Regions from separate parts of the Clostridium sp. SGI.024 genome, predicted to be linked through region 1. Evidence: a T-box and tRNA genes for the amino acid it is inferred to sense, from the RefSeq annotation. Region 1 holds a T-box; the other holds one or more tRNA genes.
What was found. A T-box is a leader RNA that pairs with one kind of tRNA and senses whether it is charged. The one in region 1 lies ahead of thrS (threonine--tRNA ligase), so its partner is inferred to be a tRNA-Thr.

Region 1 (7,811 bases):
GAAGTTGGTAAACTATTAAATGAAAATGGTTATTTAATTAATAATATAGATTCTACTATAATTGCCCAAAAACCTAAAATGGCTCCTTATATAAAAGAAATGCGTGAAAACATAGCAAAAGCTTTAAATATTGATGTAATGAAAATTAATGTAAAAGCAACAACTGAAGAAGGATTAGGATTTACAGGAAGTGGAGAAGGAATATCTTCACAAAGCATATGCCTACTTACAATGTAAACTATAGACTGTAAAATGTAGAATTGAGGTGAAAACTCCTTTTGGAGTTTTTTCACTAAAAAATAAAAAGATGAAAAGCCTCTTTGCTGAAGTAAAATCAGCATGAAATGATGAATTAAGAAGAGCTATGGCAATCTTTTTGTGCCATAGCTCTCTTTTGGTTATATATTTTAATTTTACAATAGCCTTATTTTTTTCTCCAAAGAATATATATTGCTATTATAGCACAAATCCCCACAATATATGGATAAAATTAAAATATCATTCTTGAAAAAGTATAAATGGCAGCTAAATCTCTTAAGAACATAAGTTATGCTCCTTAGAGTGTTGAGCTTCTATTTTTTAATATAAACAAAAAGAGAGATTAAAACAAATTAATCCCTCATTATTGGTGCGTTATCAGGGGATCGAACCCGGGACACCCTGATTAAGAGTCAGGTGCTCTACCAACTGAGCTAATAACGCATATATGGAGCGGGTGATGAGAATCGAACTCACGTAACTTGCTTGGAAGGCAAGGGCTCTACCATTGAGCTACACCCGCATATCTTATTGACAATAACATTATATATGCCATAACTATTACTGTCAATAATAACTTTATAAATTTATATAATTTCAGTTAAAGATTTTAGTAAAATATCTCTAAATTTCTCACCATTCCTCTTGTTTTCATCTGCATTTTCACAAATTTTTCTCCATTCTACCAAGCTTATTCCTGTTCTTTCTATGAAATCTTCCTCAGTAGTAGTTATATAGCTTGAATTAACAACGAATTCTCCTAACTCTTTTGGATTATCAAATATCTTTAAATATAAAAATTCTTTGTTATCACCATACCATGTTCTATTAAAATCTCTACAGAATCTTTTTAGTGATTTTATTAACTTATCATTTGGCAAATTCCAGAAGCTTCTAATCATATCTACATGTCTTCTCATATTATTTGCTTCTTCTTTTGATATTTTTTTATTTTTTTCACCATCAGAAATTATTCTTTCCACTGGAATATTAGGTATATTAATTATTACTCTTTCTTTTCCGTAAATCCATTTATAAAAAGCTTCTTGTAAAAATGAGTATTGAATGTATCCTAATAAAGTCTTCTCATTAGGAAAGTATGACCAAATATTACTAAGACCATTATTTTTTGAAAATATTAAACTATGAATATATATGCTTCTACTATCTGGAAGTCTATCCATAAACATATGACCTCTAATAGTCTTATTTTCATTAATTAATTCTTCCCAATAATCAAAAGAATCATAATTATGTCTCACAGTATCACCTTTCTTTCAATTTCGAAATATAATATACTATAAATATAGTATATAGTATATTTTAACTCATTTTCAAGTAATTTTTCAGAATATAACAAAGTAACATTAAACACTTTAAAAACTTAAAAATTCACTTTGTTCATAATATGTTAATTTTTATAAAATTCTTAATAATCTAGATTATTTTTTAAAAAAATTATATAATATATGTAAAGAGATATAAAGTTATTTAAAGGAGGCATGACTTTGTACCACTGTGAAATTTGTGGAGCTAAAGCGGATATACATCATATAGTTCATAAACACGAAGGTGGTTACGATATTAAGTTAAATTATAAATATCTATGTAACTACCACCATAGAGGCAAAATTGGACCCCATAACTGCATAGAAACTGATATTAAATATAAGCTTGAAATGCAAAAAAAGCTTTTTAAGCTTTTACCGAAGGATTACTATACAGCTAAAGAACTTTATGGACTTTTAGAAATAACAAATTCTTTATTAAAAAAGCTAGTAAAAAACTTAAAGCTTTATAAAGAAGGTTATTCTAAAGAGGAAATAATTGCAAACCTCATGGGTGGTAAACTATACTCCTATAATATACTTCAAGAAATAGAGTTAGAACGTCTTTACCATAATATTAATATTGGCTAAAATACTATTTTATATTCAATTAATTAAAAGAAATATCATATTTTTCTAAAATACTATTTCTTTATGTTGACATTGATATAATAAATAATTATAATAAAAAATAAATATTTAATGCGTTGAAGAGAAGAGTAAACTACTTTTCATTTTCAGAGAGAGATAAGTTTGGTGAAATTATCTTATTTGAATTTAGTTGAAGACCACCTCTGAGCGGCTCTAATAAAGCCCGTTTAATATCACGTTACGATATCTTAAGAGGCCTATTTATATCTTTAGGCAATTAAGGGTGGAACCGCGGGAAATATAGAATTTTATCACTCTCGTCCCTTCTATTATGAAGGGACGAGAGTTTTTTATTTTTAAAAATGCGAAGGGAGAATATAAGAAATGATTAAAATTACTTTAAAAGATGGATCTGTAAAAGAATTTGAAGCTGGAATTTCAGTACTTGATATAGCTAAATCAATAAGCGAAGGCTTAGCTAGAAATGCTTACTGTGGAATAGTTAATGGGAAGGTTGTTGATTTACGCTACGCAGTAAATGAAGATTCTGACCTTGCAATTTGTACATTTGATTCTCAAGAAGGAAAGGATGCAGTAAGACATAGTATATCTCACGTATTAGCCTATGCTGTTAAAAGATTATATCCAGAAGCAAAATTAGCTATTGGACCTGCAATTACTGATGGTTTCTACTATGACTTCGATGTAGAAAATTCTTTTTCTGCTGAAGATTTAGTTAAAATTGAAGATGAAATGAGAAAAATAATAAAAGAAAATCCTTCAATTGAAAGATTTGAATTACCAAGAGCAGAGGCTATAAAGTTAATGGAAGATGCTAATGAACCATATAAGGTTGAATTAATAAATGACTTAGGGGAAGATGAAGTTATTTCCTTCTATAAAATGGGAGACTTTGTTGACTTATGTGCTGGTCCTCACGTAATGTCATTAAAATCAATTAAGGCTATTAAACTTCTTAGAAGCGCAGGTGCTTACTGGAAGGGTGATGAAAAAAATAAGATGCTTTCAAGAATTTACGGAACTGCATTCTTAAAGAAAGCAGACTTAGATGCTCATTTAGAAGCTTTAGAAGAAGCTAAAAAAAGAGATCATAATAAGCTAGGAAGAGAACTTAAATTATTCACTACTGATGAAAAAGTAGGTCAAGGTCTACCTCTATTAATGCCTAAGGGTGCTAAAATAGTTCAACTTCTTCAAAGATGGGTTGAAGACGAAGAAGAAAAGAGAGGCTATGTATTTACAAAGACTCCATATATGGCTAAAAGTGATTTATATAAAGTTTCTGGTCACTGGGATCACTACAAAGATGGTATGTTTGTTTTAGGAGATGAAGAAAAGGATGCAGAAGTTATGGCTTTAAGACCAATGACTTGCCCATTCCAATATACAATATATAATTCTGAACAACATTCTTATAGAGAATTACCAATAAGATATTCTGAAACTTCTACTTTATTTAGAAATGAGTCTTCAGGGGAAATGCATGGTCTAATAAGAGTTAGACAATTCACTTTAGCTGATGGACATATAGTATGTAGACCAGACCAAGTTGAAGAAGAATTCAAAGGTTCTCTTGAGTTAATAAAACACATAATGAGTACTTTAGGTATTGATGGAGATATTTCATATAGATTCTCTAAATGGGATCCAAACAATACTGAAAAATATATAAATAATCCAGAAGCTTGGGAAGAAACTCAAGTATTAATGAAAGGTATCTTAGATCACCTTGAAATTAATTATGTAGAAGCTGAAGGCGAAGCTGCATTCTACGGACCAAAGCTTGATATTCAATTCAAGAATGTTCATGGAAAAGAAGATACAATAATAACTATTCAAATTGACTTTGCTTTAGCAGAAAGATTTGATATGACTTATATAGATAAAGATGGTAATAAGAAACGTCCTTATATAATTCACAGATCTTCAATTGGATGTTATGAAAGAACTTTAGCTATGCTTATTGAAAAATATGCTGGTGCATTCCCAACTTGGTTATCACCAACTCAAGCAATAGTTCTTCCTATTTCTGATAAATATAATGACTATGCTGAATCAATAGTTAAAGATTTTAAAAATGCAGGAATCAGAATTGAGGGAGACTATAGAGCTGAAAAGATAGGTTACAAAATTAGAGAAGCTAGACTTGAAAGAATTCCTTACATCCTAGTTGTTGGTGAAAAGGAAGCTGCTAACAATGAGGTTTCTGTAAGAAGCAGAAAGAATGGAGAAGAAGGAGCAATTCCAGTTTCTGAATTAAAGAATAGATTAATACTAGAAATAGCTAACAAAGAAAAATAATAGAAAAGTACTTTAAGATAAAAAAGATGGGATTTCCCATCTTTTTTTATACCTTAAAAAGAGTACACCTTTTCCCATATCTCCACATAAGTTCTTAAATTGACGATATATCCTTATTTTTCAAGGTTTATCGGCTTTTCTTGTTTGGCAGTACCGCCTTATAAAATGCGGTTTCGCCTTGTAGCTTCACTTATTGATAAGTATAGAGAATTACATAAATAAAGCTCACCTACCAATTCAATACTTGAGCATAAGAAAACGACCACACAGGAGCATTTTTACTCTTGTATGGTCGTTATTTCTTTTGGTTTAACCTACTTCAGTTTAGCTGAAGCTTTTACGTCTTTTTGCTACAAGCAGTATGCCTAAAGTACTTGCAGCAGAAATTGCTAAGATTATCCAAAGAATTGCATTATTAGCATCGTCTGTGTTTACTTTGTTTGAGTTTTCAGAATTTGTGGTATTTTGAGATACATTAGAATTTGTGCCACCGCCTGCGTTCTCTTCCTTATCTGTATTTGTGCCACCGCCTACGTTCTCTTCCTTATCTGTATCTGTGCCACCACCTGCATTCTCTTTTCGTTCAAGTACATTAAAGAAAGTTGAGCCTTCTCCGTCTGTGAACTTAAATGTGATGTCATGCTTTCCAAGGCTAAGAGTATCTATGTAATCTTTGTTAAGTGTTACGATCGTACTTCCGCTAACTGCTGTGTAATTATTTTTATCTACTAATTGTCCGTCTATTAGTATATCTGTGAACTTATGGAATTCTCCGATGCATCTTACTTTGTATCCTGCGTCATCGCCCTTATATACTTCACCTTCTTTTCCTTCTAGTATGTCATATATTATAGGTTCGTATTCTGCTATATCTAGAGCCTTTATGCTACTTAATTCGCCACTTGCAGTAACTTCACTAGAAGGCTTGTTTATTCCTGTGCTGCTTAGTGTTACGTAGTAAATCTTTTTTGCACTATCCCCTTGTAAGCTATCTAAATTCAGGGAATTATCTCCTTCACTAAGTAGTACCTCTTCTCCATTTAATATCTCATCAATAGTAGGTTCACTATCCCCTTCGTTTACTATTAAGTATTTTAACACTCCAGCACCGTCAGATGTAAGACTAATACTTGCGTTAGTTTCATCGGATCTAGTAGCACTATTTACAGTTATATTTGAGTAAGGAACTGTACCTATCTCAAAGAAGTGTACATCGTATGTAGCAGGAGCCTTTATATCCTGGTTATTGTTTTCATAAATTCCTTCTATAGTAACCTTTACTTTATCTCCCGGATTATATTGTTTAGCAGGTCTAAAAATTATCATTCCGTTTTTATAAAGAAGCTTCCCTAAATTTCCTACCTTTTGCCCAGGTAATATTTCTTCTATCTCTCCGTTACATTCTAATGTAACTTTTAATTCTGATTCTTTAACCTTAATTTGAGAAAGCACTACAAAGCTCCATGGGTTTTGAGAACTATTTGTGTTAAAGATGTCTACAGGTTGTTTTCTAGCAGGCCACATAACTCCTGTATGTTCTGGGAGATAATTACCCATAGCATATTGTAATACATTTGGATTCTGTGAATATCTTGAAGCTCCAAATCCTGTTGTTCTGTTAGCTGTAGTCAAAATTAGTTTTCTATGTCCAAGTCCTGTTCCATCGTTTCCAGGATCAGGCATAAAGCTGTTTACGATTTTTCCAGCAACACCTCCTCCTTGTACAATATTTGAACTATTTGTTCCTTGATTGGCTAAATTAAACACAGGCTCAGCAATGCCTGCCGCTAAAGCCTTATCCTTTGGTAAGTAGTGGGTAGTTACGCCTAAATAATCGCTAAGAGCAGCTCCCGCTTGTGCTACCATCATTTTCTCCTCATCGATTTTCATTTCTCTTGCTCCAGCTACGTATCTAACAGAGTTTATGGCGTTTAGAGCATTGTCAATTGTTTTGTCGCTAAGCTTACCAATAAGCTGTTCTCTTTTATCCTTGTCTGTTTTTATGTTAATAGTTCCGGCTTTTATTTGGTCGTTTATAGCCTTGTTACCAATATCAGGTACTATGTCGTACTCGTCTTTCATATTTGTATCAAATGGGTGAGTAGCAAAATATTCATTAATTTGTTCAAAGGTTCTTTCGTCCGGATATACATGAACAAATGTGGAATCCGCACCTTGTACCTTATTAACAGGCATAAAAGATAATACTAAAGATAGTGCTATACCACTTATTATTGCTTTTGTAATTTTTCTTTTTCTCATATATAATCTATTCCTCCTCGTGTAATGTAGTTAAGATAGCATTACTACATTTTCTGTTATTTAGATTTTTGTTAGGAAATATCTATAAACTCATTATTTTGTAGACTATTAAATCTATATTATAATATCTTTAGAGATAGAGTTGGTTTAACCACCACCTCGTATTATAAAGTAGTAGTGTTTATAGTCCCTAATAGTTTGCACAAAACAAATCCCTTCCTTTTTCTTTAGACTTTAGAAAGTACTTCTAAAGTACTTTCTAAAAAATCTTTTGTTAGGCTTTTATAGACTAACTATTTTAATCCAAAGAAAAGCATTCTTGAGAAAGATTCTGGAGTCTGTCCATGTGCTCTTACACTTTCTGTATAGTACCTTTCTACTATGTCATCTAATTTCCAAATTGTTTCATCGAAGCCTAAGGTACTTACATAGAAGTTTTTATCTTTTAATTGTCCTTTATCTATCCCTTTTATATTTATTCCATTATCATTTGGAGTTCCATTTATTGAACTGTCTTCATAACAATTTTGAATTGTGCTTATATCTTCTACTGTTCCAACAAATTTATTAATTACTCCAGTTCTTGTTTGTGAACCAAGTGAGGCAGAGTTTTTAATCACTGTTGTTGCATCCATCTTACCAATAAACAATCCATTGGTTGCTACATATTGTTTTGCTCCATTTTGACCATGAATGTTTGATATTACATTTTCAATTGTTACATTACCATGTGCAATAGCAATAATACCACCACTGTCTTCTCCTTCACTGGCAAGTTCACCCTGTACATAACAGTTCTTAATATAACCTCCTGTCTTTTCACTAATTTTCCTGCATTAACTTCCTTTATAGCAATTTCTTGATTATTTTCATCTAATAAAACGATAGTTGCTGATTTTAAAGCATTATCTTCATCAATTAAATCAAATCTAGCTATAAGTCTGCCATTTTCCACATCTTCCTTAATATCAATATCTGCAACCTCAAGTTTTTGTTTTAATATTGTTACAGGAATGATATTATCTTGAGTTAATGGAAATCTCTTTCCGT
Region 2 (7,811 bases), on a different contig from region 1:
GTTAGCAGCTAATATTACTAGGTTATTTTTATAAACCTTGTATTCAACACCTGCTTCTCTTAAGTTTTTTCTTAAAGCTGTGTCTTCTTCAACTGTTAAACCTTGATAGTTTGCTAGAACAACTCCTTGAGCTTTTTCTAACTTTTCTTTTATTTCAGCTACCTTAGCTTCTTTAATTTGTCTATTCTTATTCATTACTGTGTGTCCACCTCCTCACAGTTTTTAACTGCAATTTTATATTAAGAAAGGCCTTCCCATAGACATAGGAAGACCAATAATAATTACTTACCTTGGCATTCCTCGGTAGGCAATCATTTAAACCTTTCGGCACCTACTGTCTTTGGAATTAGTATTCTTTTTTTCAACAGTTAAGATTATATTAAATAATCTTTTAATTGTCAATACTAATCTAAAACTTTTGTTGGGTTAACTTTTGCTCCAGGTCCCATAGTGCTTGAAACTGATACTGATTTAACGTATTGTCCCTTAGCAGCTGCTGGTTTAGCTTTTATTAAAGCGTCCATTAAAGCATGGAAGTTTTGTTGTAGTTTTTCAACTCCAAAAGATTTCTTTCCGATTGGGCAGTGAACTATAGCAGTTTTATCAACTCTATATTCTACTTTACCAGCTTTGATTTCAGCTATTGCTTTAGCAACATCAAATGTTACTGTACCTGATTTTGGATTTGGCATTAATCCTTTAGGTCCTAAAACTCTACCGATTCTACCAACAACACCCATCATATCTGGTGTAGCTACAACTACATCGTAGTCAAACCAGTTTTCACTTTGGATCTTTTGAACTAGTTCTTCAGCTCCAACGAAATCAGCTCCTGCTTCTTGAGCTTCTTTAGCCTTTTCACCCTTAGCGAATACTAAAACTCTTACAGTTCTACCTGTTCCGTTTGGAAGAACAACAGCTCCTCTAACTTGTTGATCTGCGTGTCTAGGATCTACCCCTAATCTAACATGTAATTCTATAGTTTCATCAAACTTTGCTTTAGCAGTCTTTACAGCTAAATCTAAAGCTTCAGATGGAGTGTATAATGCACTCTTATCTATTAATTTTGCACTTTCAATATAATTCTTTCCCATAATTTGCCTCCTTTGTGGTGTTAACGGTTTTTACCTCCCACTTTTTTACGAATTACTCTTCAACAGTTACTCCCATACTTCTTGCAGTACCTTCGATCATGCTCATAGCAGTTTCGATGTTTGCTGCATTTAAGTCAGGCATTTTTAACTCAGCAATTTTTCTTATTTGATCCTTTGTTAATTTACCAACCTTAGTTCTGTTTGGAACACCTGAACCACTTTCGATTCCTAATTCCTTCTTTATAAGAACTGCTGCTGGTGGAGTTTTTAGTATAAAACTAAAAGATCTATCTTGGTAAACTGTTATTACTACTGGTATTATTAATCCAGCTTGATTAGCAGTCTTTGCATTAAACTCCTTACAGAATCCCATAATATTAACACCATGTTGACCTAATGCTGGTCCTACTGGTGGTGCTGGTGTTGCCTTACCTGCAGGAAGTTGAAGTTTAATCATCCCTGTTACTTTCTTAGCCATGTTAATATTCCTCCTATACTGTGGTAATACGGACTTTTGTCCTCCCACTTTACTAAAACATTAGCTTATATTAAACTAATTTTTCAACTTGTGTAAAATCTAGTTCAGCTAGAGTCTCTCTGCCAAACATATCAATTAACGCTTTAACCTTGCGTTTTTCAAGATTTATCTCTTGAATTGTAGCCACGAATTCTCTTAGTGGCCCTGAGATAACTCTTACACTTTCCCCTACTTCTAAATCTATTTCTACTGGTGCTTCTTTTACACCCATAGACTCAATTTCCTCATCGGTTAAGGGTACCGGTTTAGAAGCTGGGCCAACAAAACCTGTTACACCCCTTGTGTTTCTAACAACATACCATGACTCATCAGTCATTAGCATTTTTACTAACACATATCCAGGAAACTTCTTCTTTAGTGAAATCTTTTGTTTGCCATCTTTTTCTTCTACAACTTCTTCCATAGGCACTTGAATGTCTTGTAATAAGTTTTGAAGATTTCTATTTTCAATGGTCTTTTCAAGATTCGCCTTAACTTTGTTTTCGTAGCCTGAGTATGTGTGTACAACATACCATCTTGCTCTTTCGCTCATATTTTCTTATAGGCTATATCGCCTAAACCTCCTTTTATTTAAATTTGAAAATCCACTCAAAGAGGTTTTGAAAAATATAATCTAACCCGCCTACTAATACTACATATATTAGCACAACTACGCCAACTGCAATTAACGCTTTTTTAGTTTCATTTTTAGAAGGCCAAGTTATTCTTTTAACTTCTGCCTTAACCTCTCTAAAAAATTTAAATATTCCACCTTTTTTAGGTGATTTCTTAGTTAAATTTACATTTTCCTTAACAGCCATTACTTCACATCCTTAATCATTGTGAGTATATGTCAACACTATATCAGCTAATTACTTAGTTTCTTTATGAAGTGTATGTTTTTTACAGAACTTGCAGTATTTATGCATTTCTAATCTGTCTGGGTTGTTCTTTTTGTTTTTCATTGAATTGTAATTTCTTTGCTTACACTCTGTGCATGCTAAAGTTACCTTTACTCTCACAGTCTGCACCTCCAGTTTACCGTAAATAATATAAAAATCTACTACTTTATGTTAATTTGTTTTCGTTAATTACTTAAACACATTATCACAAAACAGGTATTATGTCAATATATCAGCCTTACAAAGGACTCGGTAATGAAACCCAGCCCTATGTAATACTTACCTTGCCTATTACTTATTCAATTATGCTAGTAACAACTCCTGAACCTACAGTTCTTCCACCTTCTCTGATAGCGAATCTTAATCCTTCGTCCATAGCAACTCTAGTGATTAATTCAACGTTCATATCGATGTGGTCTCCTGGCATAACCATTTCCATTCCTTCTGGTAATTTGATTGAACCAGTAACGTCTGTTGTTCTGAAGTAGAATTGTGGTCTGTATCCATCAAAGAATGGAGTGTGTCTTCCACCTTCTTCTTTTTTAAGTACGTATACTTGACCTACGAACTTGTTGTGTGGCTTAACTGATCCAGTTTTTGCTAATACTTGACCTCTTTCAATTTCAGTTCTTTGAACTCCTCTTAAAAGAACTCCAACGTTATCTCCAGCTTGCGCTTCGTCTAGTAACTTTCTGAACATTTCTATTCCTGTTACTACTACTTTTCTGCTTTCTTCTGCTAATCCAACGATTTCTACTTCGTCTCCTACATGAAGAACTCCTCTTTCAACTCTTCCTGTAGCAACTGTTCCTCTACCAGTGATTGTGAATACATCTTCTACTGGCATTAAGAATGGCTTATCTGTTGCTCTTTCTGGAGTTGGGATGTAGCTATCTACAGCATCCATTAATTCTAAGATTGGTGCTATAGCTTTTTCATCTGTTGGGTTTTCTAATGCTTGTAAAGCTGAACCCTTAATTACTGGAATGTCATCTCCTGGGAAGTTGTATTCTGATAATAATTCTCTAACTTCCATTTCAACTAATTCTAATAATTCTTCATCATCTACCATATCAGCTTTGTTTAAGAATACTACTATGTAGTCAACTCCAACTCTTGATGCTAGTAGGATGTGTTCTCTTGTTTGTGGCATTGGACCATCTGCAGCTGAAACAACTAAGATAGCTCCATCCATTTGAGCAGCTCCTGTGATCATGTTCTTAACATAGTCAGCGTGTCCTGGACAGTCAACGTGAGCATAGTGTCTGTTGTCTGTTTGATATTCAACGTGAGCTGTGTTAATTGTGATTCCTCTTTCTTTTTCTTCTGGAGCCTTATCAATTTCATCATATTTAAATGATTCTGCTAATCCTCTGTTTGCTAAAACTGTTGTGATTGCAGCTGTTAAAGTTGTCTTACCGTGGTCAACGTGACCGATTGTTCCAATGTTTACGTGTGGTTTACTTCTTTCGAATTTTTGCTTTGCCATTGTAAAATCCTCCTTTAATCTTTGTAATAAACTTTGCCTAGCGTTTTCTAGCTTTTTGGTTAATATATTGAGCCCACTACAAAGATCAAAGCAACTTAATGACAATAATCACAATTAGTGAGCGCTCAACTATATTGGAGCTCACGATCGGGCTTGAACCGACGACCTCCGCCTTACCAAGGCGACGCTCTGCCTACTGAGCTACGTGAGCATTTCCATCTTAATTTTGGTTTTCATTTTAATATACCAATTATAAATTTTACTATTATTCAAAAAATTTGTCAATAAAAATTTAGATACTTATTTTTCATAATAAAGACATTTTTCTAACTTTCTCTTTACTCTCTGAAGGGCATTGTCTATAGACTTAGCCTGCCTATCTAAATCGCAAGCTATCTCTTGGTATGATTTCCCATCTAAATAAGATTGGAGAACTTCCATCTCAAGATCAGAAAGAACCTTTGCCATCTCTCCCTCAATATGCTTTATTTGCTCTTTTCCTATAATAAGTTCCTCTGGATCAGTTATCTTTAGTTCCGATAAAACATCAATTAATGTTCTATCAGAATCTTCTTCATATATAGGCTTATTTAAAGATATATATGTGTTGAGGGGTATATGCTTCTGTCTAGTGGCAGTCTTTATAGCCGTTATTATTTGTCTTGTAACACAAATCTCTGCAAAAGCTTTAAAACTGGTCAGTTTATCAGCCTTAAAATCTCTTATAGCCTTATACAATCCTATCATACCTTCTTGATAAATATCTTCTTTATCAGCGCCAATAAGAAAATATGATTTTGCTTTAGCTTTCACAAAGTTTTCATATTTTGAAATTAAGTATTCTTGAGCTCTACAGTCACCTTTTTTGGCCTCATAAACTACTTCTTCATCTAGTTTATCATCAAATTCAACAAACAATCTTTCTTCACTTCTAGCGCTCTCCACTATATACCACCCCTTTTATTGCCTATAAATTCCCATATTATAAATTCCCATATTATAAATTTACTATTTACTTCGTCTAATAGATTCCAATTTCCTTAATATATCATCATCTACATTATCAAGTAAATTATTTCTGTTTGATAAATTAGTGTTTTTTAGTGCTTTGCTTTTAATTCTATTCTCTGTATCGAGTACTTCATTATAAAACTCAATAGAAGAAATTCTTACAGCTCCCCTTTGAAAAATAGTTTGTTGCTCAAGCCAATCTGAAGTAACAACATAAACTTCAAATCTTCTTCCTAAATTATGAACTTCTCTTTCTATATAAGAGTCAGCTGTTTCACCATCCTTGGTAAAAACTATACTCACATTATTATTTATATCTTCCTTCTTTTCAATGCTTCTATTTACATTATGGGCATCAAAAACTATTATGATTTTACATCCTTCATAAACTGAATAATTATGTAAACTATCTATTAAAGTTTGTCTGGCTCCATCAAAACTATAATCTTTTTGAATCTTTAAATTTGGCCAGCTATTTATAACATTATACCCATCAATAAACATTATCTTCACATGGTACCTCTTTAGGCTAATCTATTTTACTAGCCTTCCTTTTAATATTTCATACATCATTATACCACCTGCAACTGAAGCATTTAAAGAATTTATTTTTCCCACCATAGGAATTTTAACTAATTTATCACACTTTTTCAAGGTAAGCTTAGATATACCTCTTCCTTCACTTCCAATAACCATTGCACATGGACCATTGAAGTTAACTTCATAACTATACTCATCTCCAGCAATATCCGCTCCATATATCCATAGGCCAGCCTTTTTCAATTCATCTATAGCTGCATTTATATTTGTTACCTTTGCAATCTTCATATGTTCTATAGCTCCTACAGAGCATTTATAAACTGTAGATGTAATACCAACATTTCTTCTCTTAGGTATAATAATTCCATGTACACCACATAATTCAGCTGTTCTTATTATAGAGCCTAAGTTATGAGGATCTTCAATTTCATCCAATATAACTACAAATGGCTCTTGACCTCTTTTCTTTGCTAAATTAAGAATATCAGCAATTTCACAATACTTATATGGAGTTACTTGAGCTATTACACCTTGGTGATTAGTACTTCCACTCATTAAGTCAAGTTTCTTTCTATCTACCTCTTTTAATACTAACCCTTTATCTCTAGCTATATTAATTATAGCTTTTATAGATCCTTCCATATGTGTATTAGAAATATATATTGCTTCTATAGTTCTATCACTCTTTACTACTTCCATAACAGCATTTCTGCCAATAATTAAATCTTCTCTAGTTTCAACTTGATTTATTTCATTTTCTCTATCCCCTACTATTTTTCTACTTCCTTTGAAAAATTGTTTTTTAGGGGGTTTTTGATTATTTTCTAACATTTCTCTTTCTATTCTAGCTCTCATTCTAGCTTCTCTTGTTCCTTTAGTCATAATAATCACTCCTTATCTATATTATATACTTTTCTTATCTTATGTTAACTATATTTCAGTAGACTTCTCCAATATATTAAATAGTCTTTCCTTATTTCCTGTCAAGTATAAGAAACCTAGTAAAGCTTCAAATCCTGTTGCATTTCTATAATCTATTACATTTGCATTCTTAGGAACGGTAGCAGATTTAGCATTTCTACCTCTTTTGTAAATATACATTTCATCTTCTGTTAAATCATTTTCTATATTATGCATTATCGTAGACTGACTCTTTGCCTTTACATATCCAATAGCTTTTACATGCATCTTATGGGCAGAGAGTTCTGTATTATTTGAAAGTATAAAATTTCTTATATACATTTCAAATACTCCATCCCCTATGAGTGCTAATTGTAAAGGATTTAATCGCCTAGCCTCTTCCTTACTAAATTCTCTAATTCTTAAATCCTCTAACATACTTCTCTCCTTTAAATAAAGGCTGCAAAATGCAGCCCTTATATTAATTTATTTTTTTCCATCTAACACCTTGAGGTGTATCTTCTAAAATTATATTTCTTGCTTTTAAATCATCTCTTATTTTATCAGCTAGAGCAAAATTTCTATTTTTTCTAGCTTGTTGTCTTTCTTCAATCAACTTTTCCACCTCTTCTTCTAAGCTTCCCTTAGTTGATTTTTGAAGTATTCCCAATGGATTTCCAAGTTCTCTAATTAAAGCTAAAGCTTTTTCACAAAGTTCTTTAGATGATTCTATAGATATATTAGTATTTATATCCTTAATTAGGTCAAATATAGCTGTAATCGCATCAGCTGTATTAAAATCATCATCCATCTTATCTATATATCTTTGTCTATATACATCTAAAGATTTTAAGTAGTTTTCTTCTTCACTATCAATCTTTTCTTTCTTAACTTCATCAATTAAATTTTCAAGATTTGCTACAGTATTATATAATCTTTCTACTGAAGCTTTTGCAGATTCTAATAAATCATCACTAAAATTTAATTGTACTCTATAATGTGCAGATAACATTAAGAATCTAATTACATCTGAATCATATTTTTCAAGAGCATCTCTTGCTGTTAAAAAATTATTTAAAGACTTAGACATTTTTTGATTATTAACATTTAAATAAGCTGAATGCATCCAGTAATTAGCGAAAGGCTTACCTGTTAAAGCTTCACTTTGAGCTATTTCATTTTCATGATGTGGGAATGCTAAATCCATACCTCCTGCATGAATATCTATTGTCTCTCCAAGTAATTTTTTTGCCATGCATGAACATTCTATATGCCATCCTGGTCTTCCTAATCCCCAAGGACTTACCCAAGCAGGTTCACCTGGTTTTTGAGCCTTCCATAACGCAAAATCCATAGGA

Region 2: it has a tRNA-Thr gene. The T-box ahead of thrS (threonine--tRNA ligase) is inferred to sense a tRNA for this amino acid. The anticodon was not compared.

What each region holds. Positions count from the first base shown of each region.
Region 1 is NZ_JBNPON010000047.1:2,117-9,927, reverse strand. Features, by position in the region: gene ispF (2-C-methyl-D-erythritol 2,4-cyclodiphosphate synthase) at 1-237, shown strand, start outside; tRNA gene ACQRD5_RS12315 (tRNA-Lys) at 627-702, opposite strand; tRNA gene ACQRD5_RS12310 (tRNA-Gly) at 708-781, opposite strand; gene ACQRD5_RS12305 (hypothetical protein) at 846-1,520, opposite strand; gene ACQRD5_RS12300 (HNH endonuclease signature motif containing protein) at 1,767-2,177, shown strand; T-box leader at 2,285-2,505, shown strand; gene thrS (threonine--tRNA ligase) at 2,562-4,499, shown strand; gene ACQRD5_RS12290 (CAP domain-containing protein) at 4,824-6,761, opposite strand; gene ACQRD5_RS12285 (hypothetical protein) at 7,055-7,411, opposite strand; gene ACQRD5_RS12280 (hypothetical protein) at 7,480-7,811, opposite strand, start outside.
Region 2 is NZ_JBNPON010000007.1:17,159-24,969, reverse strand. Features, by position in the region: gene rplJ (50S ribosomal protein L10) at 1-195, opposite strand, end outside; ribosomal protein L10 leader region at 233-362, opposite strand; gene rplA (50S ribosomal protein L1) at 405-1,094, opposite strand; gene rplK (50S ribosomal protein L11) at 1,147-1,572, opposite strand; gene nusG (transcription termination/antitermination protein NusG) at 1,643-2,164, opposite strand; gene secE (preprotein translocase subunit SecE) at 2,199-2,432, opposite strand; gene rpmG (50S ribosomal protein L33) at 2,484-2,633, opposite strand; gene tuf (elongation factor Tu) at 2,809-4,002, opposite strand; tRNA gene ACQRD5_RS03820 (tRNA-Thr) at 4,138-4,213, opposite strand; gene sigH (RNA polymerase sporulation sigma factor SigH) at 4,303-4,947, opposite strand; gene ACQRD5_RS03810 (NYN domain-containing protein) at 5,011-5,526, opposite strand; gene rlmB (23S rRNA (guanosine(2251)-2'-O)-methyltransferase RlmB) at 5,548-6,435, opposite strand; gene ACQRD5_RS03800 (Mini-ribonuclease 3) at 6,484-6,891, opposite strand; gene cysS (cysteine--tRNA ligase) at 6,935-7,811, opposite strand, start outside.